4 regions of the Streptomyces sp. NPDC038707 genome follow, and region 1 is predicted to be linked to each of the others. Evidence: riboswitches for the same ligand, from Rfam matches in the RefSeq annotation. Region 1 holds a riboswitch; each other region holds the start of a gene.

Evidence for each region. A riboswitch is a leader RNA that binds a small molecule or an ion and turns the genes downstream of it on or off. The one in region 1 is predicted to bind cobalamin.
Region 2: linked by a shared signal. The riboswitch ahead of AB0E62_RS19775 (ribonucleoside-diphosphate reductase subunit alpha) and the one ahead of AB0E62_RS21415 (iron ABC transporter permease) in region 1 are both predicted to bind cobalamin.
Region 3: linked by a shared signal. The riboswitch ahead of AB0E62_RS04255 (HoxN/HupN/NixA family nickel/cobalt transporter) and the one ahead of AB0E62_RS21415 (iron ABC transporter permease) in region 1 are both predicted to bind cobalamin.
Region 4: linked by a shared signal. The riboswitch ahead of AB0E62_RS25555 (cobalamin biosynthesis protein) and the one ahead of AB0E62_RS21415 (iron ABC transporter permease) in region 1 are both predicted to bind cobalamin.

The regions. Positions count from the first base shown of each region.
Region 1 covers NZ_JBEZUP010000015.1:11,551-17,212, forward strand. The annotation lists gene AB0E62_RS21395 (GNAT family N-acetyltransferase) at 1-114, shown strand, start outside; gene AB0E62_RS21400 (DUF5133 domain-containing protein) at 255-509, opposite strand; gene AB0E62_RS21405 (hypothetical protein) at 1,007-1,303, shown strand; gene AB0E62_RS21410 (Sua5/YciO/YrdC/YwlC family protein) at 1,405-1,995, shown strand; cobalamin riboswitch at 2,018-2,153, shown strand; gene AB0E62_RS21415 (iron ABC transporter permease) at 2,293-3,315, shown strand; gene AB0E62_RS21420 (ABC transporter ATP-binding protein) at 3,318-4,085, shown strand; gene AB0E62_RS21425 (ABC transporter substrate-binding protein) at 4,094-5,098, shown strand; gene AB0E62_RS21430 (hypothetical protein) at 5,283-5,630, shown strand.
Region 2 covers NZ_JBEZUP010000013.1:132,017-137,678, reverse strand. The annotation lists gene mctP (monocarboxylate uptake permease MctP) at 1-1,004, shown strand, start outside; cobalamin riboswitch at 1,377-1,503, shown strand; gene AB0E62_RS19775 (ribonucleoside-diphosphate reductase subunit alpha) at 1,627-3,996, shown strand; gene AB0E62_RS19770 (ribonucleotide-diphosphate reductase subunit beta) at 3,996-5,006, shown strand; gene AB0E62_RS19765 (helix-turn-helix domain-containing protein) at 5,255-5,662, shown strand, end outside.
Region 3 covers NZ_JBEZUP010000002.1:361,643-367,304, reverse strand. The annotation lists gene AB0E62_RS04265 (hypothetical protein) at 1-16, opposite strand, end outside; gene AB0E62_RS04260 (nucleoside hydrolase) at 364-1,329, shown strand; gene AB0E62_RS04255 (HoxN/HupN/NixA family nickel/cobalt transporter) at 1,720-2,829, opposite strand; cobalamin riboswitch at 2,854-3,039, opposite strand; gene AB0E62_RS04250 (metalloregulator ArsR/SmtB family transcription factor) at 3,118-3,468, shown strand; gene AB0E62_RS04245 (glycoside hydrolase family 13 protein) at 3,549-5,207, shown strand; gene AB0E62_RS04240 (hypothetical protein) at 5,242-5,662, opposite strand, start outside.
Region 4 covers NZ_JBEZUP010000020.1:101,551-107,212, reverse strand. The annotation lists gene AB0E62_RS25570 (lysozyme) at 216-953, shown strand; gene AB0E62_RS25565 (inorganic phosphate transporter) at 1,097-2,425, shown strand; gene AB0E62_RS25560 (hypothetical protein) at 2,459-2,686, shown strand; cobalamin riboswitch at 2,839-2,981, shown strand; gene AB0E62_RS25555 (cobalamin biosynthesis protein) at 3,079-4,023, shown strand; gene AB0E62_RS25550 (cobyric acid synthase) at 4,020-5,528, shown strand; gene cobN (cobaltochelatase subunit CobN) at 5,525-5,662, shown strand, end outside.

The sequences.
Region 1 (5,662 bases):
GCGGCCGTGCTGGGCGCGACCGAGGAGGGCCGGGCGCTGTACGCCACCTTGGGCTGGCGGGTGGTGGCTCCGCTGAGCGCCGCCGTCCGGGACGGGGGAGACGACGGAGCCTAGTCGGGGGCCTTCCCGCCGGCGCCGACGGGCTGCCGGCGCGGAGGGCCGGGGCCGGACTGCTGTCCGGTGCGGCTTCCGGTGTTCCGCGCCGGCGACCCGTCGGCCGCGTCACGCGTGACCGGTCGACCGGTGCCGTTCCGTCAGGCTGCCGGACTCCACGGCGTCCGCTGGGCTCGGCGGTCGGCCCGGCGATCCGCCCGCAGCCGGTCGAGGAGGGCGTCGGCTGCGGCGAGGGCCTGGTCCACGGTGGTGGTGACGGTCAGGGCGCACAACCTGCGGGAGGCTTCATCGAGTTCCCGGCTCGAACGACCCGTGGGTTGCAGGTCGTGGCGGAAGCGGGCCTCGGCGAAGCGGGCCAGTACCGCGCGTAGTTCCTTCTCCGCGGGCGGCAGCACAGTCACAATCCCTCTCCCAACGCCGGCTGTCCCCTCGGGCCCCGCCATCCGGGAGCGCACGTGTCAGCCGGCTCTTTTCAGGGGGGCGTCTGCCCCCGCGAGACCGTTCTATGCACGGTTCTTGTCGCGCACGCCGTGGCCGCGGTCAAGGGCTCGCGCAGGTCACTGCGGATTCGAGGAAGGACGTCCTCCGGGAAGGACGTCGGTCCCGGTCGCGTGGCGACCCGTCGGATACCCCCGGCCCTCGGCTGACAGGCTCTCAGGTTCCTCGTACGCGCGTCCACCATGTCAGTGGCGCATGAGGCCGATACCGGCCGGCACCACCGCCCCGGCCGCCGGCCGGGCACGGCCGGAGGGCTCGCGGAGGAACAGGGCGGCGAGGACGGCGGCGACGAGGATGCCGGTCTAGCGCAAGGCCGCGACGGCGGTCACGTCGCCGTGGGCCGGGGCCCGGACGACCAGCCCGTACGCGGCCATGGAGATCGCCCCGGAGACCGATGACGGCCGCCGCGAGAGTACGGCTGGCACGGGAGACGGGCGGCCTGTCCGGCGCGGACGGTGTACGGCACGTGGTCTCCACCCCGAGCGTGGTCCTCGCCCGGCCGGCCAGTGCCCGCGTCGTCACCGTCGGCGCCGCCCGCCTCGGTCACAGCCTGGACCATGACCAGAACCGTACGGCCCTGACACGGGCCAAGAACCGTGCCTTCCGGACCGGCCGGGCCGTCATCGACGGCGACGCGTTCACCGACTACCTTGACGGCCTCACCCACGCCACCGCGAGGAGCCAGCCCTGAAACCGGTCAGCAGCCCCCAGCAGTCCACGACGGTTCCCCTCACGGCGGTACGCCAGGCCCTCGCCGCCGGCCGAGCCGTCGTTCTGCCCAACCCGGCGCCCCTGACGCGCGTCGTCACCGCCACACGGCCCCGTACGGTCAACGAGGCCAAGGCCCGGCCCGCCGACCAGCCGGTCGCCCTGTGGGCCCACCACCCCGACACCCTCGACACCCTCGCCCGCCACTGGGATCTGGACCCCGGCAGCAGCCGGACGGCCCGACGGCTCCTGGCCGAAGAACACCTCACCGTGCTCCTGCCGCTGCGCCAGGACACCGGCCGGCCGGCCTGGCTGAGCCCAGCGGTCAAAGACGGCTGGATGCTGCTTTTCGGCGCCCGCTGGCAGCCGCTGCGCCCCCTGCTGGACGAGCACCCCGTCCTCTACGCGAGCAGCGCCAACCGCACCGGCCGTCCACCCGCCACCACCAGTGCGGAAGCGCTGGCGATGTTCCCCGAGACAGTCGCCGTCCTGGAAGAACTCGCCCCCGGCCAGGCGGTCCCGCCGGCCGACGGACCGCGGAGGGCCACGACCACCGTGCGCGTCCACCCCGACGGCCGCCTCGAACTGCACCGCCACGGCGCCCAGGACCGGCCCTACGCCACTGCCGACGACTACCTCAGCCACCTCACCAGCCGCTACACCGATCCGCGTTAGCGCCGAAAGGGGCCTCGGGGGCTGTTTGTTAGGCTTGCCCAGCCCTCCGTGGGGGAAGTCCGGTGAGAGTCCGGCGCTGACCCGCAACGGTGTGCACGGCACCGCCCTCCAGGAGTGCCGTGCGAGCCCGATCGCCTGCGGGGGCATGTCGACCCGTTGACTGCTCGCCGTGGACTGCGAGAGGGGATCGCCGGCCGGGTACGGCCGCGCGGGCTGCTCCTGCTCGACGTCCAGCAGGCGGCCCGTGTGAAGGACGGCCCACCCGTGCGCCGAAGGACCGCCCCCAGCCGCATACCCGTGCTGCCGCTCAGCCTGTTACTGCTGCTGTTGCTCCTGGTGTCGCTCGTCGCCGGTGTGACGCTGGGCGCCGCCGGGATCGGCGGGGCGGAGGTGCCGCGCTTCCTGTGGGCCGGGCTCACCGGCGGCACCGTACGCGCGAGCGACGCGGCCGCCTACACCATCGTGTGGGAGATCCGGCTGCCCCGGGTGCTGATCGGCGCCACCGTCGGAGCGGGCCTCGCGGCCGTCGGTGTCGCCGTGCAGGCCCTGGTGCGCAACGCGCTGGCCGACCCGTTCGTCCTCGGCATCTCCTCGGGCGCGGCGGTGGGCGCCAACGCCGTCATCCTCCTCGGCGCGTTCGCCGGGCTCGGGGTCTGGGCGCTGTCCGCCTCGGCCTTCGTCTCGGCACTCGCGGCCATGGCGCTCGTGTACGCCGTGGCCCGCTCCCCGCAGGGCCTGTCACCGCTGCGGCTGATCCTGACCGGCACGGCACTGGCGTACGGCTTCCAGGCCGTCACCACGGTCATGGTGTTCGGCGCGGCCCGGGGCGAGGCGGCCAGGTCGGCGATGATGTGGCTGCTCGGCAGCCTGGGCGGCGCCACCTGGGCCCAGGTGCCGCTCGCCGCCGTCACCGTGGCGGCCGGATGGGCCTGGCTGCGCCGGCGGGCCGAGGCGCTCAACGCGCTCGCCATGGGCGACGAGACCGCGGCCGCGCTCGGCGTCGGACCGGCCCGGCTCCGCCGGGAGCTGTTCCTCGTCACCGCGGCCGTGACCGGGACGGTGGTGGCGGTCAGCGGTGCCATCGGATTCGTAGGACTGATGGTGCCGCACGTCGCGCGGATGCTGGTCGGCGCCGACCACCGGCGCGTGCTGGCCGTCGCCCCGCTCGCCGGGGCCGTACTGCTGGTGTGGGCCGACGTGCTGTCCCGGCTGGTGTTCGCCCCGGCCGAGCTGCCGGTCGGAGTGATCACCGCGGTGGTCGGTGTGCCCGCGTTCCTGCTGCTGATGCGGCGGGGCGGCTACGCGTTCGGAGGGCGCTGAGCATGCGACTCGACATCGACGACGTCACGATCGAGGCCGCCGGAACCCGCCTGGTCGAGCACGTCGACCTGACCGTGGACAGCGGGGCGTTCGTCGGACTCGTCGGCCCCAACGGCAGCGGCAAGACGACCCTGCTGCGCTCCGCCTACCGGGCCCTGCGGCCGTCCGGGGGAGTGGTGCGACTGGACGGCGGTGACCTGCACGCCATGGACCCCCGGGCCGCCGCCCGGGTGCTGGCCGCGCTGCCGCAGGAATCCTCGGCCGAGTTCGACTTCACCGTCACCGAGGTGGTCGCCATGGGACGGCTGCCGCACCAGGGCCGCACGGCCGCCTCGGACCGGGAGATCTGCGCCCGGGCGATGGAACGCACCGGCGTCGCGCACCTCGCCGACCGCGGGTTCCCCGGCCTGTCGGGCGGCGAGAAGCAACGCGTCCTCCTCGCCCGCGCCCTCGCCCAGCAGCCCCGCGTCCTGATCCTCGACGAACCCACCAACCACCTCGACATCGCCCATCAGCTGGACGTCCTGTCCCTGGTCCGCGGCAGTGGCCTGACCGTACTGGCCGCCCTCCACGACCTCAACCTGGCGGCAGCCCACTGCGATGTCCTGTACGTCCTCGACGGCGGCCGGATCATCGCCTCCGGGCCACCCCACGACGTCCTCGAACCCCCGCTGCTGGCAGAGGTGTTCGGCGTCCGGGCCCACACCGTCCGACACCCCGCGACGGGCGTCCGCCAGTTGCTGTTCGACCTGCTCCCGACCACCCTCTGAAGGACGCCATGCGCAAGCGACTCCTCGCCACCGCCCTCTGTCTCGCCGCCACCGCCACCGGCTGCGGTGCCTCGGTCGAGCCGTCGCGGAACGCGAAGACCTCGACATCGGTCACCCTGACCAACTGCGGTCGCCGGGTGACCTACGACAAGGTCCCCGAGCGGGTCGTCACCAACGACGTCGGCATCACGGAGCTGATGTTCGCCCTGGGTCTGGAGGACCGCATGGCCGGCTTCGCCATGCCCGACGAGAAGGGAGACCTGCGCGGTGTGCCGTGGAAGGACGGCTACGAGAAGACGACATGGCTGTCCAAGGACCAGCTCACCAAGGAGAACGTCCTCGATGCCCGCGCCGACCTCGTCTTCGCCGGCTGGAACTACGGTTTCCGCGAGGACGGCGGTTTCACCCCCGACGCCCTGGAGAAGCTCGGCATCCCGTCGTACATCCTCACCGAGTCCTGCCGCAACGGCCGTTCGGCCTCCTCCCGCGGCATCATGCCACCGCTGGACGCCCTCTACGCCGACCTCACCAACCTCGGCAGACTCTTCGGCGTCGAGAAGCGTGCGGCCGCGCTGATCGCCGGCTTCAGGAAGCAGATCGCACAGGTGCGGGCCGAGGCGCCCCGGGGAGCCGACCGTCCCTCGGTCTTCCTCTACGACAGCGGCCGGGACGCACCTTTCACCTCCGGCCGTTACGCCGCCCCGGAACAGATCATCACGGAAGCCGGCGGCGTCAACGTCATGCACGATCTGGCGGACTCCTGGGCCGTGATCGGCTGGGAGACCGTCGTGCGGCGGAACCCGGAGGTCATCGTCATCTGCGACTACGGCGATGTCAGCGCCGAGCGGAAGAAGGAGTTCCTGCTCTCCTACCCCCCGCTGCGGAACGTCTCCGCCGTCAAGCACCGCAGGATCGTCTCCCTCGACTACGCCGACCTGGTCGAGAGCCCCCGCAACCCGTCGGCCGTCGCCCGGCTGGGCGCCTACCTGCGGACGGTGGCGGCCGGCCGGTGAGCGGCCGTTCGCCGCGTACCCGAGGCGGGCCGTACAAGTGGCGCCGCTCGACGGGCGGGCTCATCGTGGTGGGCGAGGGACGCCGGGCTCCTGGTCCGCGTGCACTGCCTGCCGCCGGTCCAGGGGGCCGTGAGAGCCGTCGTCCGGACAACTGCCGAGATCATGGGATCTGCGTATGAACCGAATGGGAACAGTGAGGGCCGGGGCGCTGGTGAGCCTGGCCCTGCTGGGGCTTTCCGCCCCGGCGGCGGTCTCCGCCGAGACCGGTGGCGCGGGGGCACCGAGCGTGGTCTGCGGGACGGACAGCGCCACGGGCCTGGCGGTGTCGGCCGGAAGCACGGAGGACTGCGCGGTCGCCCTGCGGGTGGCGGGCGCCTACACCGGGACCGGGACGCGGGGGAGCGGAGCGGTCACCACGGTCGACGCGGACGGTACCGTGTGGCGCTGCCAGGAACGGCAGGGCGACCCGAACCCGTACCAGGAATGTGTGGACACGGCCGACGAGACCCGGCACATCACGCTGACCTCGTGACACCGCCCGCTCTCCCGCTGGGGCCCGGGTCG
Region 2 (5,662 bases), on a different contig from region 1:
TCGCGGTGGCGATCATCTACATCCCGATCAAGCTGGGCGGCTTCGACGACATCTTCGCCAAGGCGGGCCACGCGTTCAGCCAGGTCAACCCGGCCACCGGCAAGCCGCGCGGGGCGCTCGCGCCGCCGGAGGCGGGCCAGTGGACGTACGCCACGCTGGCGCTCGGGTCGGCGCTCGCGCTGTTCATGTACCCGCACTCGATCACCGCGACCCTCTCGTCCCGGAGCCGTGAGGTGATCCGCCGCAACACCACGATCCTGCCGCTGTACTCCCTGATGCTGGGCCTGCTGGCGCTGCTGGGCTTCATGGCGATCGCGGCCGGGGTGAAGGTCTCCAACGGCCAGCTGGCCATCCCGCAGTTGTTCGAGGACATGTTCCCGGACTGGTTCACGGGCGTGGCGTTCGCGGCGATCGGCATCGGCGCCCTGGTCCCGGCGGCGATCATGTCCATCGCGGCGGCCAACCTCTTCACCCGCAACATCTACAAGGACTTCATCAAGCCGAACGCGACGGCCGCGGAGGAGACCAAGGTCTCCAAGCTGGTCTCCCTGCTGGTGAAGGTCGGCGCGCTGGTCTTCGTCCTCACCATGGACAAGACCGTCGCCATCAACTTCCAGCTGCTGGGCGGCATCTGGATCATGCAGACGTTCCCGGCCCTGGTCGGCGGTCTGTTCACCCGCTGGTTCCACCGCTGGGCGCTGCTGGCCGGCTGGGCGGTCGGCATGGTCTACGGCACGGTCGCCGCGTACGGGGTGGCCTCGCCGACGCAGAAGCACTTCGGCGGCTCCGCGAAGGAGATCCCCGGCATCGGCGAGATCGGCTACATCGGCCTGATGGCGTTCGTGCTGAACGTCGTGGTCACCGTGGTGCTGACGTTCGTCCTGAAGGCCGTGAAGGCCCCCGAGGGCATCGACGAGACCAAGCCGGAGGACTACACCGCGGACTCCGGTGACCCGGGCGTCCAGGTGGAACTGCCGCCCGCCACGGCCGGCGCCGGTCACTGACCACGCCCGCACGGACTCAGGGCCCCACTGCGACGGGCCGCCGGGAGCACGACGACCGGCGGCCCGTCGTCGTACCCGCCCGGCACCGTCGACGCGGGGCCGGGCGGCCCAAGGACCGGCGGGGCGCCGGTGCGGGGCCGGGCCGTCGCCGTCGGGTCCGCGTCCGGGTCGCGCTCTCCACCGCCGCGAAGCACTCGGCGAGCGTTCGCGAAGCACGCGCGCCGGCCGCCGTGTTCGCGCACGCGCGCACCCCGGAGCGGGGCCAAAATCCGCTGCCCGGGCCGGCCCGGGATCGCGCCGCCGGTCCGCGTGTTGGCCCGGTGAAGCCGCGCCGGCACAACATCTGGGGGTGACGGGGAAGCCCGGCACTAGATGTATGCTCGTCCTCGCTGTCGTCGCAGGGGAATCCGGTGCGAATCCGGAACTGTCCCGCAACGGTGTACTCGCGTGCTCGCACGCCTGTTCAGTCCGAAGACCTGCCGCAGCCCACCCGGCCGTCCCGGCCCGGGTGCGTTCCGACGTCCGGGCCTCGTGGAGTGGGCCGGTGGACGCGGCGCCGTGCGCGCTCGTGGTCGCCCCCTGCCCTCCGCCAGGCCCCGTGCCGAGCGAGGGAGACCCCCACGTGACCATCGCGCCAGCCGACCCGGCTTCGGTCAGCGCACCGGAGACCGACGGTCCCGGTGCCGCACTGCTGCGGACCCTGTCCGAGCTGACCGCCGATCTGCCCGACGCCGATCCCGGACGGGCCGCCGCCGCCGCGCTGCGCGGCCGGTCCGCGCGGGCCGACGAGGCGGAGCTGCGCGAGCTGGCCACGGAGGCCGCCGCCGGCCTGATCGCCGAGGACCCCGCCTACTCCAGGCTGGCCGCCCGGCTGCTGACCCTCGCCATCCGAGCCGAGGCCGCCTCCCAGGGCGTGACCTCCTTCACCGGGTCGATCACGGTCGGGCACCGCGAGGGCCTGGTCGCCGACCGCACCGCCGCGTTCGTGCGCGCCCACGCCGAGCGGCTGGACGCGCTGGTGGAGACCGCCGTCGCGGAGGGCGCCGACGACCGCTTCGGCTACTTCGGCCTGCGCACCCTGCACAGCCGCTACCTGCTGCGCCACCCGATCACCCGCCGGGTCATCGAGACGCCCCAGCACTTCATGCTCCGCGTCGCGAGCGGCCTCGCCGAGGACGACACGGCCCGCTCCGTGGACGAGGTCGCCGACCTGTACGGCCTGATGAGCCGCCTGGACTACCTGCCCTCCTCCCCCACCCTGTTCAACTCCGGCACCCGCCACCCCCAGATGTCGTCCTGCTACCTGCTGGACTCCCCGCTGGACGAGCTGGACTCCATCTACGACCGCTACCACCAGGTGGCCCGGCTGTCGAAGCACGCCGGCGGCATCGGGCTGTCGTACTCCCGTGTCCGTTCGCGCGGTTCGCTGATCCGGGGGACGAACGGGCACTCCAACGGGATCGTGCCGTTCCTGAAGACCCTGGACGCCTCGGTCGCCGCCGTGAACCAGGGCGGCCGGCGCAAGGGCGCCGCCGCCGTCTACCTGGAGACCTGGCACTCCGACATCGAGGAGTTCCTCGAACTGCGGGACAACACCGGCGAGGACGCCCGCCGTACCCACAACCTCAACCTGGCCCACTGGGTCCCCGACGAGTTCATGCGCCGGGTCAACGCCGACGCGCAGTGGTCCCTGTTCTCCCCCGCCGACGTCCCCGGACTCGTCGACCTGTGGGGCGAGGACTTCGACGCCGCCTACCGCGAGGCGGAGGCCGCCGGCCTGGCCAGGAAGACACTGCCCGCGCGGGAGCTGTACGGCCGGATGATGCGCACCCTGGCGCAGACCGGCAACGGCTGGATGACCTTCAAGGACGCCGCCAACCGCACCGCCAACCAGACGGCCGAGCCCGGCAACGTCATCCACTCCTCCAACCTCTGCACCGAGATCCTGGAGGTCACGGACGACGGCGAGACGGCCGTCTGCAACCTCGGCTCGGTCAACCTCGGCGCGTTCGTCCGGGACGGGGACATCGACTGGGAGCGGCTGGACGCCACCGTCCGCACGGCCGTCACCTTCCTCGACCGCGTGGTGGACATCAACTTCTACCCGACCGAGCAGGCGGGGCGTTCCAACGCCAAGTGGCGGCCGGTCGGTCTGGGCGCGATGGGCCTCCAAGACGTCTTCTTCAAGCTGCGGCTGCCGTTCGACTCGGCCGAGGCCAAAGCGCTGTCCACGCGGATCGCCGAGCGGATCATGCTCGCCGCGTACGAGACCTCCGCCGACCTCGCCGAGCGGAGCGGCCCGCTGCCCGCCTGGGAGAAGACCCGTACGGCCCGGGGCGTGCTGCACCCCGACCACTACGGGGTCGAGTTCACCTGGCCGGAGCGCTGGGAGGCCCTGCGCGAGCGGGTCGCGGACACGGGCATGCGCAACTCGCTGCTGCTGGCGATCGCGCCGACGGCCACCATCGCGTCCATCGCCGGTGTGTACGAGTGCATCGAGCCGCAGGTGTCGAACCTGTTCAAGCGCGAGACCCTGTCCGGGGAGTTCCTCCAGGTCAACTCCTACCTGGTGCAGGACCTCAAGAAGCTCGGCGTGTGGGACGCCCGCACCCGCGAGGCGCTGCGCGAGGCCAACGGCTCGGTGCAGGACTTCCGGTGGATCCCCGAGGAGGTCCGCGCCCTGTACCGCACGGCCTGGGAGATCCCGCAGCGCGGTCTGATCGACATGGCCGCGGCCCGGACGCCGTTCCTGGACCAGGCGCAGTCGCTCAACCTGTTCCTGGAGACGCCGACCATCGGCAAGCTCTCCTCGATGTACGCGTACGCCTGGAAGTCCGGGCTGAAGACGACGTACTACCTGCGCTCGCGCCCCGCGACGCGCATCGCCCGCGCCGCCCAGGCGCAGCCCGTCCTCCCCGTCCAGGCCGCCGCGGACCCCGAAGCGGTCGCCTGTTCCCTGGAAAACCCCGAGTCCTGCGAGGCCTGCCAGTGATGTCCCGTGACGCCCACCTGCTCGACCCCGGCTTCGAGCTGACCCTGCGCCCCATGCGCTACCCCGACTTCTACGAGCGCTACCGGGACGCCATCAAGAACACCTGGACCGTCGAAGAGGTGGACCTCCACTCCGACGTCGCCGACCTCGCCAAGCTCACCCCCGAGGAACAGCACCTCATCGGCCGGCTCGTCGCCTTCTTCGCCACCGGCGACTCCATCGTCGCCAACAACCTGGTGCTGACGCTCTACAAGCACATCAACTCCCCCGAGGCGCGCCTGTACCTGTCGCGTCAGCTGTTCGAGGAGGCCGTCCACGTCCAGTTCTACCTGACCCTGCTGGACACCTACCTCCCCGATCCCGACGACCGCGCCGCCGCCTTCGCCGCCGTGGAGAACATCCCCTCCATCCGCGAGAAGGCCGAGTTCTGCTTCAAGTGGATCGACGAGGTCGAGAAGATCGACCGCCTGGAGACCAAGGCCGACCGCCGGCGGTTCCTGCTCAACCTCATCTGCTTCGCCGCCTGCATCGAAGGACTCTTCTTCTACGGCGCGTTCGCCTACGTCTACTGGTTCCGCAGCCGGGGCCTGTTGCACGGCCTGGCCACCGGCACCAACTGGGTCTTCCGCGACGAGACCATGCACATGAGCTTCGCCTTCGACGTGGTCGACACCGTCCGCAAGGAAGAGCCCGACCTCTTCGACGACCAGCTCCAGCGGCAGGTCACCGACATGCTCGAGGAGGCCGTCGCCGCCGAGCTCCAGTTCGCCCAGGACCTGTGCGGCGACGGCCTGCCCGGAATGAACACCGCCTCGATGCGCCAGTACCTCGAGTGCGTCGCCGACCAGCGTCTGACCCGCCTCGGCTTCGCCCCCGTCTACGGCTCCGAGAACCCCTTCTCCTTCATGGAGCTCCAGGGCGTTCAGGAGCTGACGAACTTCTTCGAGCGGCGCCCCTCCGCGTACCAGGTCGCCGTCGAGGGCACCGTGGACCTTGACGAGGACTTCTGATCCGTCCCTTCCGCCCGGGCCTCGCGGGCCTCCCCGATCCGCCGGCCTGCGCGCCTGTCGCGCAGGAACCCGAGCAGGGAGGGGAGGGCCGTGAGGAACAGGATCCCGACGGTCAGTCCGATTCCGATGAGGCCTTCGATCTGGTTCTCGTTCATGGACACCACTGTCGGGCCGGTGACGCCTTACCGGCAGGGGCAGGACTGCCGTAGGCCCTCGAATTGCTGCCAGCGCCGAGGCAGACTGGCGGCATGCTGAAGAACGTGGCCGCCGTGCTGCTGGACGGTGTGCATCCCTTCGAACTGGGTGTCGTCTGCGAGGTGTTCGGCATGGACCGCAGCGACGACGGACTGCCGGTGTACGACTTCGCCGTGGTGTCGGCGGAGGGGCCCGGCCTGGCCACCCACTGCGGGTTCACGGTGTCGACGCCGCACGGCCTGGAGCGGCTGGAGGAGGCCGACCTGATCGCCGTGCCGGCGGGCGAGGCCTTCACCGAGCGCGAGTTCCCCGAGGAGCTGCTGGCGGCCCTGCGCCGGGCGGTCGACCGGGGGACCCGGGTGCTCAGCGTCTGCTCCGGGGTGTTCGTGCTGGCCGCGGCGGGGCTGCTGGACGGGCGGCGGTGCGCGGTGCACTGGCACCAAGCCGAACGGCTCGCCCGG
Region 3 (5,662 bases), on a different contig from region 1:
GTATCGCGGGGGACATCGGTGCCTCCTGGACTGCGTGCGGCCGGCGGGGTGCCTGGTCTCACGGCACCACCGGGCAGAGCCGCCCACCAGCGCTCGGCGCCGTACGGGTGAGGGCGTACGGGCACCGGGGGCGTTCCGCGCGACGGCCCGTACGGCCGCTGCCGCCGTCCCGTCCGTACGGCCACTGCCGCCGTCGTCCCGTCCGTACGGCGCGCCCCGCAGTGCCCGCAGCGCCCGCAGTGCCCGCAGTGCCCGCAGCGCCCGTCGAGCACGACGGCACGGCGACCGTCCCGGCGCGCTCCGGGACGCAGAGCCTCGGCAAGTCCTTCTGTTCTAGGGTCGGCTGGACGGAAGGAGACCGCCGTGACCGGTCAGCCCGTGCCCGTGATCATCGACTGCGACACCGGCGTCGACGACGCCCTGGCCCTGCTCTTCGCCGTGCGCCATCCCGGGCTCGACCTGCGGGCCGTGACCTGCGTGGCCGGGAACACCGGCGTGGACGGGGTGGTCCGCAACACCCTGACCGTGCTCGAGCGGGCGGGCGCCCCCGACATCCCGGTGGCGCGGGGCGCCGAGCGCCCGCTGGTCGAGCCGGCCCGCCGGGCGCCGGTGCACGGTGCCGACGGCATGGGCGACCTGGGGCTCCCGGTGCCCTCCCGCGTCCCGGCGGACGTGGACGCGGTCACCCTGCTGCACCGGGAGATCCTGGCCTCCCCGCGCCCCGTGACGCTGATCCCGACCGCCCCGCTGACCAACATCGCGCTGCTGCTGCGCACCCACCCCGGGGTCACCCGGAACATCGAGCGGATCGTGTTCATGGGCGGGGCGGTGACCACCGGGAACGCCACCCCGGTCGCGGAGTTCAACGTGTGGCACGACCCCGAGGCGGCGGCGGTGCTGCTGACGGCGCAGGTGCCGATCACCATGTACGGGCTGGACGTGTTCCGGCGGGTCGTCGTGCCCGGCGCGGAGGTGCGCCGGCTGCGGGCGAGCGACGAGCCCGGCGCCCGCCTGGCCGGGGACCTGCTCAGGTGCCGGCCGACCTCGCAGGGCGGGGAGCCGGGGACGGAGGAGGCGGGCGGTCTCGGCGACGCGGGCGCGGTGTGCGCGGTCGCCGATCCGGCGGGGCTCACCACCCGGCTGCTGCCGGTAGAGGTCTGCCTGGCGCCCGGCCCGGCCCGCGGCCAGACCGTCGTGGACCTCAGGCCCGGTCCCGGCGAGGCCGAGATCCACGACGACGGCCCCGAACGAGCCCGGGTGGACGTGGCGTTGGACGTGGACGTGGAGCGGTACGTGAAGCTGTACCTGGAGACGGTGGAACGGTCCTAGGCCCTGCCGGGCGGCGGTCCGGGGCGCGGCGAGGGTTTGGCGTTCGCCGCCTTCCCGCCGCTCGGGCCGGCCGCGCGGCTGCTGCCGGACGGGCTGCCCGGCGCCGGACCGACCGGGGGTGTCCCGGGGCCGCCCGGTCCGGCTCGGCGTGCCGGCCGCGGCGCCGCCCGCGGTCGCCCTGCCGCTCGCCGACCGCTCGGCGCGGGCGCGGCGGCCGCCCGCGCGGACCGGGTGACGGCGGTCCTCCGCGGGGCGGCCGAAAGCCTGGACGGCGGACCGCCGATGGCCTCCGCGCTGTCCCGGCGGATGAGGCCGCCATGACCGTCCTGCCGCCGATGCTCCGCCACACGCCGCCCCAGCCGGTGGTCCGCGCCGCGCTCGCCCGCCGGCTCAGTCGGACGGCGCCGCCCGTACCGCCCAGCGCTCCTCCACCCGTGCCAGCCGCCAGTACGCCAGCGCCGCCGCCCACACCGCCACGAACAGGCCGACGATGAGATAGCCGACGTTGTCCAGGTCGAGGCCGGCCACCCAGCCGGTCACCGGATCGGCGAGGCCGAACTTCTCGTGCACCACGCCGACCAGTTCGATCGTGCCGATGAAGAAGGCCACCGCGATGGACAGGCCGGTGATGGCGAGGTTGTAGAAGACCTTGCGGACGGGGTTGGCGAACGCCCACTGGTAGGCGAAGTTCATGAACGTGCCGTCCAGGGTGTCGAACAGGCTCATCCCGGCGGCGAAGAGCAGCGGCAGGCACAGGATCGCGTACCAGGGCAGGCCGGCCGCCGCGCCCGAACCGGCCATCACCATCAGGGTGACCTCGGTGGCCGTGTCGAAGCCGAGGCCGAAGAGGAAGCCCAGCGGATACATCTGGCCCGGGCGGGAAACGGACTTGGTCAGCCGCCCCAGCAGCCGGTTCATGAACCCCCGTGACTCCAGGTGCCGTTCCAGCTCCGTCTCGTCGTACGCGCCGGCGCGCATCGCCCGGAAGACCTTCAGGATGCCGGCGAGGGCCATCAGGTTCAGGGCGGCGATGAGATAGAGGAAGGACCCGGAGATCGTCGTACCGAGCGCTCCGAGCACCTGGTGGGTGGCGGAACCCTCGTTCATCACCTTCCCGGCCAGCGAGGTGCCGCCCGCGATCAGCAGGGCCAGCAGCACGACCACGCTGGAGTGCCCGAGGGCGAACCAGAAGCCCACCGACACCGGCCGCTTGCCGTCGGCCATCAGCTTGCGGGTGGTGTTGTCGATCGCCGCGATGTGGTCGGCGTCGAAGGCGTGCCGCACACCGAGGGTGTAGGCGGTGATCCCCAGGCCCACGCCGAACACCTGGGAACCCACCTGGTAGTGCCGTGGGGCGACCAGCAGATAGAGGATCCCGAAGGCGACGACGTGCAGGGCGAGGATCACCACCAGCAGCCCCGCCGTCTTGACGGTGTCCTCGCGTCGCCAGCGGAACGAGGGGTGCGCGGACTCGGACAGAGACGTCCCGGGCAGGTTCATATGGTCAGCTCCAGCACCTCGTGGATCTTTCTGAGCTGCCGTGGCCGGTCTCCTGGCTTACGGGTCACACGTCCGCCGTCCCTGCCTTCCCGGTCGTACGACCAGTGGCCCGGCGGTGTGCCGGACGGAACGGGAACTCCCCGATCACAGTGGCGAGGGCCGCGTCGACCTTGCATCGACTTCCCGAGCACCACGGCCCGCCCACCGTAGAGGGGCACGCGGTTTCCTGCATAGCTGCGCATTCACGCAGGTATGCAAGATCACACCGGGGCCTGTCAGGATGGGCGCATGCATCTCGTGCCTGCCGACCGTGCCGATCGTCGGACCATCGACGGTCACCGGGTGTGTGACGCGATCGCCGCCATCGGCGACGCGGGGCGTGTGCGCGCCTGGGCCGGCCGTTTCTCGTTGCTGGCCGACGCCAACCGGCTCGCGCTGCTGCTCGCGCTGCACCGGACCGGACCGCTGGCCGTCTCGGACCTGGCCATCGCCACGGGCATGAACGACCCGGCCGTGTCCCAGGCCCTGCGGCTGCTGCGCGCGGCGGGGGTCGTGGCGGGGGAGAAAGAGGGGCGCGTGGTGCGCTATCGGGTGGTGGACGAGGACGTACGGGGCCTGTTGGAGCACTGCGCCGGCTGATCGCCCCGGAAAAGGTTCCCTTTCGGGCAATGTGGACAGATACAGATTCCGTAACTGTCGTCCGTCCCTAGGGAGCCCGCATGGCAGACCGCCCGCCGGACCTCTCGTCCAGGAACCCCGACTGGTGGCGTCAGGCCGTCATCTACCAGGTGTATCCGCGCAGTTTCGCCGACGCCGACGGCGACGGCCTCGGCGACCTGAGAGGCCTGACCCAGCGGTTGTCCCACCTCGCCGCGCTCGGCGTCGACGCCCTGTGGCTGAGCCCCTTCTACCCCTCCGAACTCGCCGACGGCGGCTACGACGTCATCGACCCGCGCGGGGTCGACGAACGCCTGGGCACCCTGGACGACTTCGGCGCCCTGGTGGGTGAGGCGCACCGGCTGGGGCTGAAGGTCGTCGTGGACATCGTGCCCAATCACACCTCCCATCTGCACCGCTGGTTCCAGGAGGCGCTGCGCGCCGGGCCCGGCTCGGCCGCCCGGGAGCGGTACGTCTTCCGGGCGGGGCGCGGGGCGCACGGCGAACTGCCGCCCACGGACTGGCAGTCGGTGTTCGGCGGCAGCGCCTGGCGGCGGGTGGCCGACGGGGAGTGGTACCTGCACCTGTTCGCCCCCGAGCAGCCCGACCTGAACTGGGACAACGAGGAGGTCCGCGCCGACTTCCGCACCACCCTGCGGTTCTGGTCCGACCGGGGCGTGGACGGCTTCCGCGTGGACGTCGCGCACGGCCTGGCCAAGGACCTCACCGAGCCGCTGCGGGACCTCGGCGCCCTCGGCACGGCCGGTGAGGCGGCCCTGGCGCACCTGCCGCCGGGCAGCCACCCGTACTGGGACCGGGACGAGGTGCACGAGATCTACCGCGACTGGCGCAAGATCTTCGACGCCTACCGCCCGCCGCGCATGGCCGTCGCCGAGGCCTGGGTCCCGGACGACCGCCGGGCCCTGTACGCCCGCCCCGACGAACTCGGCCAGGCCTTCAACTTCGAGTACCTGGAGGCCCGCTGGGACGCGGAGGAGCTGCGCGGGATCATCACCGGGGCGCTGGACACGGCCCGCGCGGCCGGTGCCTCCGCGACCTGGGTGCTGTCCAACCACGACGTCGTACGGCACGCCTCCCGGCTGATGCTGCCGCCCGGCACCGGCCCGGACGCCTGGCTGCTCACCCACGGCACGGCGCCCGCCGTCGATCCGGCGGCCGGACTGCGCCGGGCCCGGGCGGCGACGCTGCTGATGCTGGCGCTGCCCGGCTCGGCGTATCTGTACCAGGGCGAGGAACTCGGCCTGCCCGAGGTCGCCGATCTGCCCACGGAGGTGCTCCAGGACCCGATCTGGGAGCAGACCGGCCACACCCGCAAGGGCCGCGACGGCTGCCGGGTGCCGCTGCCGTGGACGACGACCGGACCGTCGTACGGCTTCGGGCCCGGTGCCGGCTGGCTGCCGCAGCCCGCGTCCTTCGCGGCGTACGCGGTGGAGGCGCAGTCCGGTACGGAGGGCTCCACCCTGGAGCTGTACCGCACGGCCCTGCGGCTGCGCCGCAAGCTGCTGGACGGCGAGACGCTGGCCTGGACCCCGGGCGCGCCCGCCGGCGTGCTGGACTTCACCCGTACCGAGGCCTGGCGCAGCGTCACCAACCTGGGCGACGGGCCGGTGCCGCTGCCGCCCGGCGAGGTCCTGCTGAGCAGCGCACCGTTGCCGGGCGACGGGGTGCTGCCGCCGGACACCACCGTGTGGCTGGCCTGAGCGCTTCCGGCCGGCCCGGGCCCGCTTGCCGGGCCTACGGCGCGGCCTGGAGACGGCCCAGCTGCCGCTGGACGTTCTCCAGCGCGCCGCGCCGGCGCCCGGGCACCCTGAGGCGCAACTCCGCGAGCGCGGGACCGAGTTCGCGGGCCCGCGCGGGGTCCTCGATGCGGCCCCACTGGTGGTGGGCGCGGTCCACGGCCGCCTCCACGGCGGGCGCGTCCGCCGCCTGCCCGGCGGCCAGCCGGGCCTCGGCCACCGCCAGCCAGGCCCGGCAGCTGCGCGCCGGGTCCCCGGCGAACATCGCCAGATCGGCCCGGACCTCCCGCCAGTGCAGCGCCTGCTCGGACCCGCCGCCGTACGCCCGCGCGGCGGCCTCCTCGTACCGCGCGGCCAGTCCGTCCGCCTCGTGATGCCGCCCGCCCTGTACGGCGGCGCTGATGGCGGCATGGGGATCG
Region 4 (5,662 bases), on a different contig from region 1:
CCTGCCACCGGGCGGGCGGGGCGGGGAGCGGGCGGGCCCGGTGTTTCCGGACCGGAAACCGTGCGCTAAATGGGCGGATTCAGGGGTGAAACGCCTGAAATCGCCCTCGATTCCGTGAGCGGCGGACCTTGAATGACTGCTTCCTGCCCGCCCCACGGCCGCCGCCGCCCCCGAGGCCCGGCGCGCCCGTCGTCCGCCACCCCCGGGGGAGTCGCATGGCCCGTGTACCCACCCTTGCCCGCCGCCGCGCGAGCGTCCTCGCGGCGGCCGTGTCGGCGGTCCTCGCCCTCACCGGTCCCGCGACCGCCGCGGCCAAGCCGCCCAAGGGCCACGACGTGTCGTCGCACCAGCGGAAGGTGAACTGGCCGGACGCGCGGAAGAAGGGCGCGCGGTTCGTCTACGTCAAGGCGACCGAGTCCACCGGCTACCGCAACCCCTACTTCGCCGGCCAGTACTCCGGCGCCCGCAAGGCGGGGCTGATCCGGGGCGCGTACCACTTCGCCCTCCCGGACCGGTCCTCCGGCGCCAAGCAGGCCGCCCACTTCGCGCGGCACAACGGCGGCTGGCGGGCGGACGGCTGGACGCTGCCGCCGGCGCTCGACATCGAGTACAACCCGTACAACGCGAAGCGCAAGTGCTACGGGCTGAGCAAGAAGGGCATGGTCGCCTGGATCCGTTCGTTCAGCGACGAGACCCGGCGCCGGACGGGCCGCCGCCCCGTGATCTACACGACGACCCAGTGGTGGAAGCTGTGCACCGGCAACAGCCGCGCCTTCTCCAAGGACCACCCGCTGTGGATCGCCCGGCACGGCACCGCCCGGCCGGGGGCGCTGCCCGGCGGCTGGCGGTACTGGACGTTCTGGCAGTACCGCGTGAAGGGCGCGCTGCCGGGTGACCAGGATCTCTTCAACGGCACCCTGGACCGGCTGCGGATCTTCGCGCGGGCCCGGTAGCCAAGGGGCGCCCGGCACGCCGGGGCGGAACCAGACGCGGGCATGGCGTTACCGACACCACCATGCCCGTCTCAGTTCATCTTCCGTTCACTCAGGTTGCCTACGTTCATCCAGCCAACGACCTCGAACGATTGCCTGGGTAAATGGAAAGCTTCTCGCTGATCCTCGCGATTGTGGTGGTAACCGCACTCGCGTTCGATTTCACGAACGGTTTCCACGACACCGCGAACGCGATGGCCACCACCATCTCCACAGGCGCCCTGAAGCCCAAGATCGCGGTGACCATGTCCGCCGCCCTCAATCTTGTGGGCGCCTTCCTCTCCGTGGAGGTCGCGAACACGATCTCCAAGGGTCTCGTCGACGAGACCGGCATCCGTCCCGAGGTCATCTTCGCCGCCCTGGTCGGCGCGATCCTCTGGAACCTGCTGACGTGGCTGGTGGGCCTGCCCTCCAGTTCCTCGCACGCGCTGATGGGCGGCCTGGTCGGCGCCACCGTCGCCTCCGCCGGCTTCGACGCCGTCCACGGCGGCGTCCTGGTCACCAAGGTGCTGCTGCCGGCCGTCGCCGCGCCGGTCGTGGCGGGCCTCGCCGCGTTCCTGGCCACCCGGCTCTCCTACGGCGTCGGCGGCACCGGCGACAACGACTCCACGCGCAAGGGCTACCGCGTCGGCCAGATCGCCTCCGCCGGCCTCGTCTCCCTCGCGCACGGCACCAACGACGCCCAGAAGACGATGGGCATCATCACCCTCGCGCTGATCGCGGGCGGCTCCCTCGCCCCCGGCTCCAACCCTCCCACCTGGGTGATCCTCTCCGCCGGCCTGGCCATCGCGCTCGGCACCTACATCGGCGGCTGGCGCATCATCCGCACCATGGGCAAGGGCCTGACCGACCTGGAGCCGCGCCAGGGCTTCGCCGCCCAGACCGGCGCCGCGACCGCCATCCTGGCCTCCTCCCACCTCGGCTTCTCCCTCTCCACCACCCATGTCGTCTCCGGCTCGGTGATGGGCGCGGGCCTCGGCCGCAAGGGCGGCGTGGTCCGCTGGTCCACCGCGACCCGCATGGCCGTCGCCTGGGTGCTCACCCTGCCGGCCGCCGCCCTGGTCGGCGCGGGTGCCGAGGCCGTCACCGGCCTCGGTGACGGGGGCACCGCCGCCGTCGCCGTCTTCCTGGTCGCCGCGAGCGCCGCGATCTGGAAGATCTCCCGCCGCGAGGTCGTCGACCACACCAACGTGGTCGAGGAGACCGGCGAGCCGGCCGGTGTCGTCACGGCCGCCATCGCCGCGGTGGCCCCGCCGCCCGCCGGGCCGGTCGCCGACGGCCTGACGGTCCCGGCCGCCGGGGAACTGACGACCGCCGGCCTGACGACCGCCGATCTGACAACCGCCGGTCTGACAACCGCCGGTCTGACGGCCACGATCCCCGCCCCGGCCGCCGAACCGGCCCCCGCCGCCCCGCCGGCCGCCACGGTCTGACCCGCCCGCACGGTTACTGAAGGAAGCATCCCCATGAAGATCGACTGGGCGGCCCTCGGCTCCGTTCTGGGTGTCAGCGTCGCGTTCACGGTGGGCCTGGTGGCCCTGTTCACCCTCGGCATCAACGGGCTGTCCCGCCGCGAGCGGGCCACGGCCCAGGGCGGCTCCGCCGCGCTCGCCGTCACCGGCGCGTACGTCTGCTTCGCGGCCTGCGCGGCGGCCGTGGCCTACGGCATCTACCTGATCGTGGGCAAGGGCTGACCGCCCGCCCCTGACCGCCCGCCCCTGATCCCCGCCCACGCCCCGCGGCCGGCCCACCAGCCCGGCCGCGGGGCGGACGCGTGTCCGCCCGGTGCCCCGGCGATGTGGGCCTCAGCACAGTCGGGCACCCCAGGTCAAAGGCAAGTTGACGGCCCTTCCGGACACGTGGTGGACTGCCCGGGCCATGTACGGCGGCAGCAGAGGAAGCCGGTGCGAATCCGGCGCGGTCCCGCCACTGTCACCGGGGAAGAACCCCCGGGAGCCAGGAACTCTCGCCGCCGGAATCCGTCGAACCAGGGCGTGGACACCCTGAGTGAGGACATGAATCGCCATGCTCGGCTGCCGAAGGACCCGTACCAGGAACGCCCCTGTGCCCACGGCCGGCTGAGCCGATGGGTGCCGACCGCACATACGCGTACGGCGCCGCCGCCGGCGTCCTCGGCGATCTGCTCCTCGGCGATCCCCGCCGCGGACACCCGGTCGCCGCGTTCGGCCGCGCGGCCACGGCCGTGGAAGGCGCGTTGTGGCACGACCACCGCGGCTGGGGCGCCGTGCACACCGCCGTATGCGCCGGTGGCTCCGTCGCACTCGGGGCGCTGGCCGCACGCGCCGTACGCCCCTCCCGTACCGCCTCCGTCGCGCTGACCGCCGCCGCCACCTGGGCCGTCATCGGCGGCACCTCGCTCGCCCGCGAGGCCGACGCGATCGGGCGCGCCCTGGCGGCGGGGGACGTCGAGGCCGCCCGCGCCCGGCTGCCCCACCTGTGCGGCCGGGACCCGCAGGCGCTGGACGCGGACGGGATGGCCCGGGCCGTGGTCGAGTCGGTCGCCGAGAACACCTCCGACGCCGTGGTCGGCGCCCTGGTGTGGGGAGCCGTGGCCGGGGTGCCGGGGCTGCTCGGGTTCCGCGCCGTCAACACCCTGGACGCCATGGTGGGCCACAAGTCGCCCCGCCACCGCCGCTACGGCTGGGCCTCCGCCCGCCTCGACGACGTCGCCGGCTGGCCGGGCGCCCGGCTCACCGCCGTCCTCGCCACCGTCGCCGGACCCGACCCGCGCGGCGCCCTGCGCGCCTGGAGGGCCGACGCCCGCAAGCACCCGAGCCCCAACGCCGGCCCCGTGGAGGCCGCGTTCGCGGGCGCCCTCGGCGTCCGGCTGGGCGGGACGCTCTCCTACGGCGGCCGGGTCGAACACCGGCCCGTACTCAACGGCGGCACCGGACGCCCGGTCCGGATCACCGACATCGACCGGGCCGTACGGCTCTCCCGCCGCGTCGGCCTGCTCGCCCTCGGCACCACGCTCGCCGCGCGCGCACTCCTGAAAGGACGTGGGAAGTGAACGGTGGCCTCCTCGTGGCCGGCACCACCTCGGACGCCGGCAAGAGCGTCGTGACGGCCGGGATCTGCCGGTGGCTGGTCCGCCAGGGCGTGAAGGCGGCGCCGTTCAAGGCGCAGAACATGTCCCTGAACTCGTTCGTGACCCGGGAGGGCGCGGAGATCGGCCGGGCCCAGGCGATGCAGGCCCAGGCCTGCCGGATCGAGCCGACCGCGCTGATGAACCCGGTGCTGCTCAAGCCCGGCGGCGAGCAGAGCAGCCAGGTCGTGCTGCTCGGCAAGCCGGTGGGCGAGCTGAGCGCGCGCGGCTACCACGGCGGGCGCCAGCAGCGGCTGCTGGGTACGGTGCTCGACTGCCTGGCCGAACTGCGGGGCACGTACGACGCGGTGATCTGCGAGGGGGCGGGCAGCCCGGCCGAGATCAACCTGCGGCGGACCGACATCGTCAACATGGGCATCGCGCGGGGCGCGCGGCTGCCCGTGCTGGTGGTCGGCGACATCGACCGCGGAGGCGTCTTCGCGTCCTTCTTCGGCACGGTCGCCCTGCTCTCGCCCGAGGACCAGGAACTCGTCGCCGGATTCCTCGTGAACAAGTTCCGCGGTGACGTCAGCCTGCTCGAACCCGGCCTGGACATGCTCCACGGCCTCACCGGGCGGCGCGCCTACGGCGTGCTGCCCTTCCGGCACGGGCTCGGCATCGACGAGGAGGACGGACTGCGCGTCTCCCTGCGCGGCACCGTACGGGAGTCCGCCGTCACTCCCCCGGTCGGCGAGGACGTGCTCCGGGTCGCCGTGTGCGCGATCCCTCTCATGTCCAACTTCACCGACGTGGACGCGCTGGCCGCCGAACCCGGCGTCGTCGTGCGGTTCGTGGACCGCCCGGAGGAACTGGCCGACGCCGACCTCGTGGTGATCCCGGGCACCCGCGGCACCGTACGGGCACTGGAGTGGCTGCGGGAGCGCGGACTGGCGGACGCACTCGTCCGCCGGGCCGCCGAACACCGCCCCGTCCTCGGCATCTGCGGCGGCTTCCAGCTCCTCGGCGAGCACATCGAGGACGAGGTCGAGAGCCGGCGCGGCCACGTCGACGGGCTCGGCATCCTGCCCGTGCGCGTGCGCTTCGCCCGCGAGAAGACCCTCACCCGGCCCACCGGACAGGCCCTCGGCGAACGGGTCGACGGCTACGAGATCCACCACGGCGTGGCCACGGTCGAGGGCGGCGACCCCTTCCTGGACGGCTGCCGCGTCGGCCAGACCTGGGGCACCCACTGGCACGGCTCCCTGGAGTCGGACGGCTTCCGGCGGGCCTTCCTGCGCGAGGTGGCCGCCGCCGCGGGCCGCCGCTTCGTGCCCGCGCCGAACACCTCCTTCGCCGCGCTGCGCGAGGAACAGCTCGACCGGCTCGGCGACCTGATCGAACAGCACGCGGACACGGACGCGCTGTGGCGGCTCATCGAGTCCGGCGCGCCGCAAGGACTGCCCTTCATCCCACCGGGAGCGCCCGCATGAGCACAGTGTTGTTGTTGTCGACCGCCGACACGGATCTGCTGGCGGCCCGGGCCTCCGGCGCCGGCTACCGCATCGGCAACCCCACCCGGGTCGACGTCGCCGAGGAGCTGCCCGCCCTGATCGAGGGCGCGGAC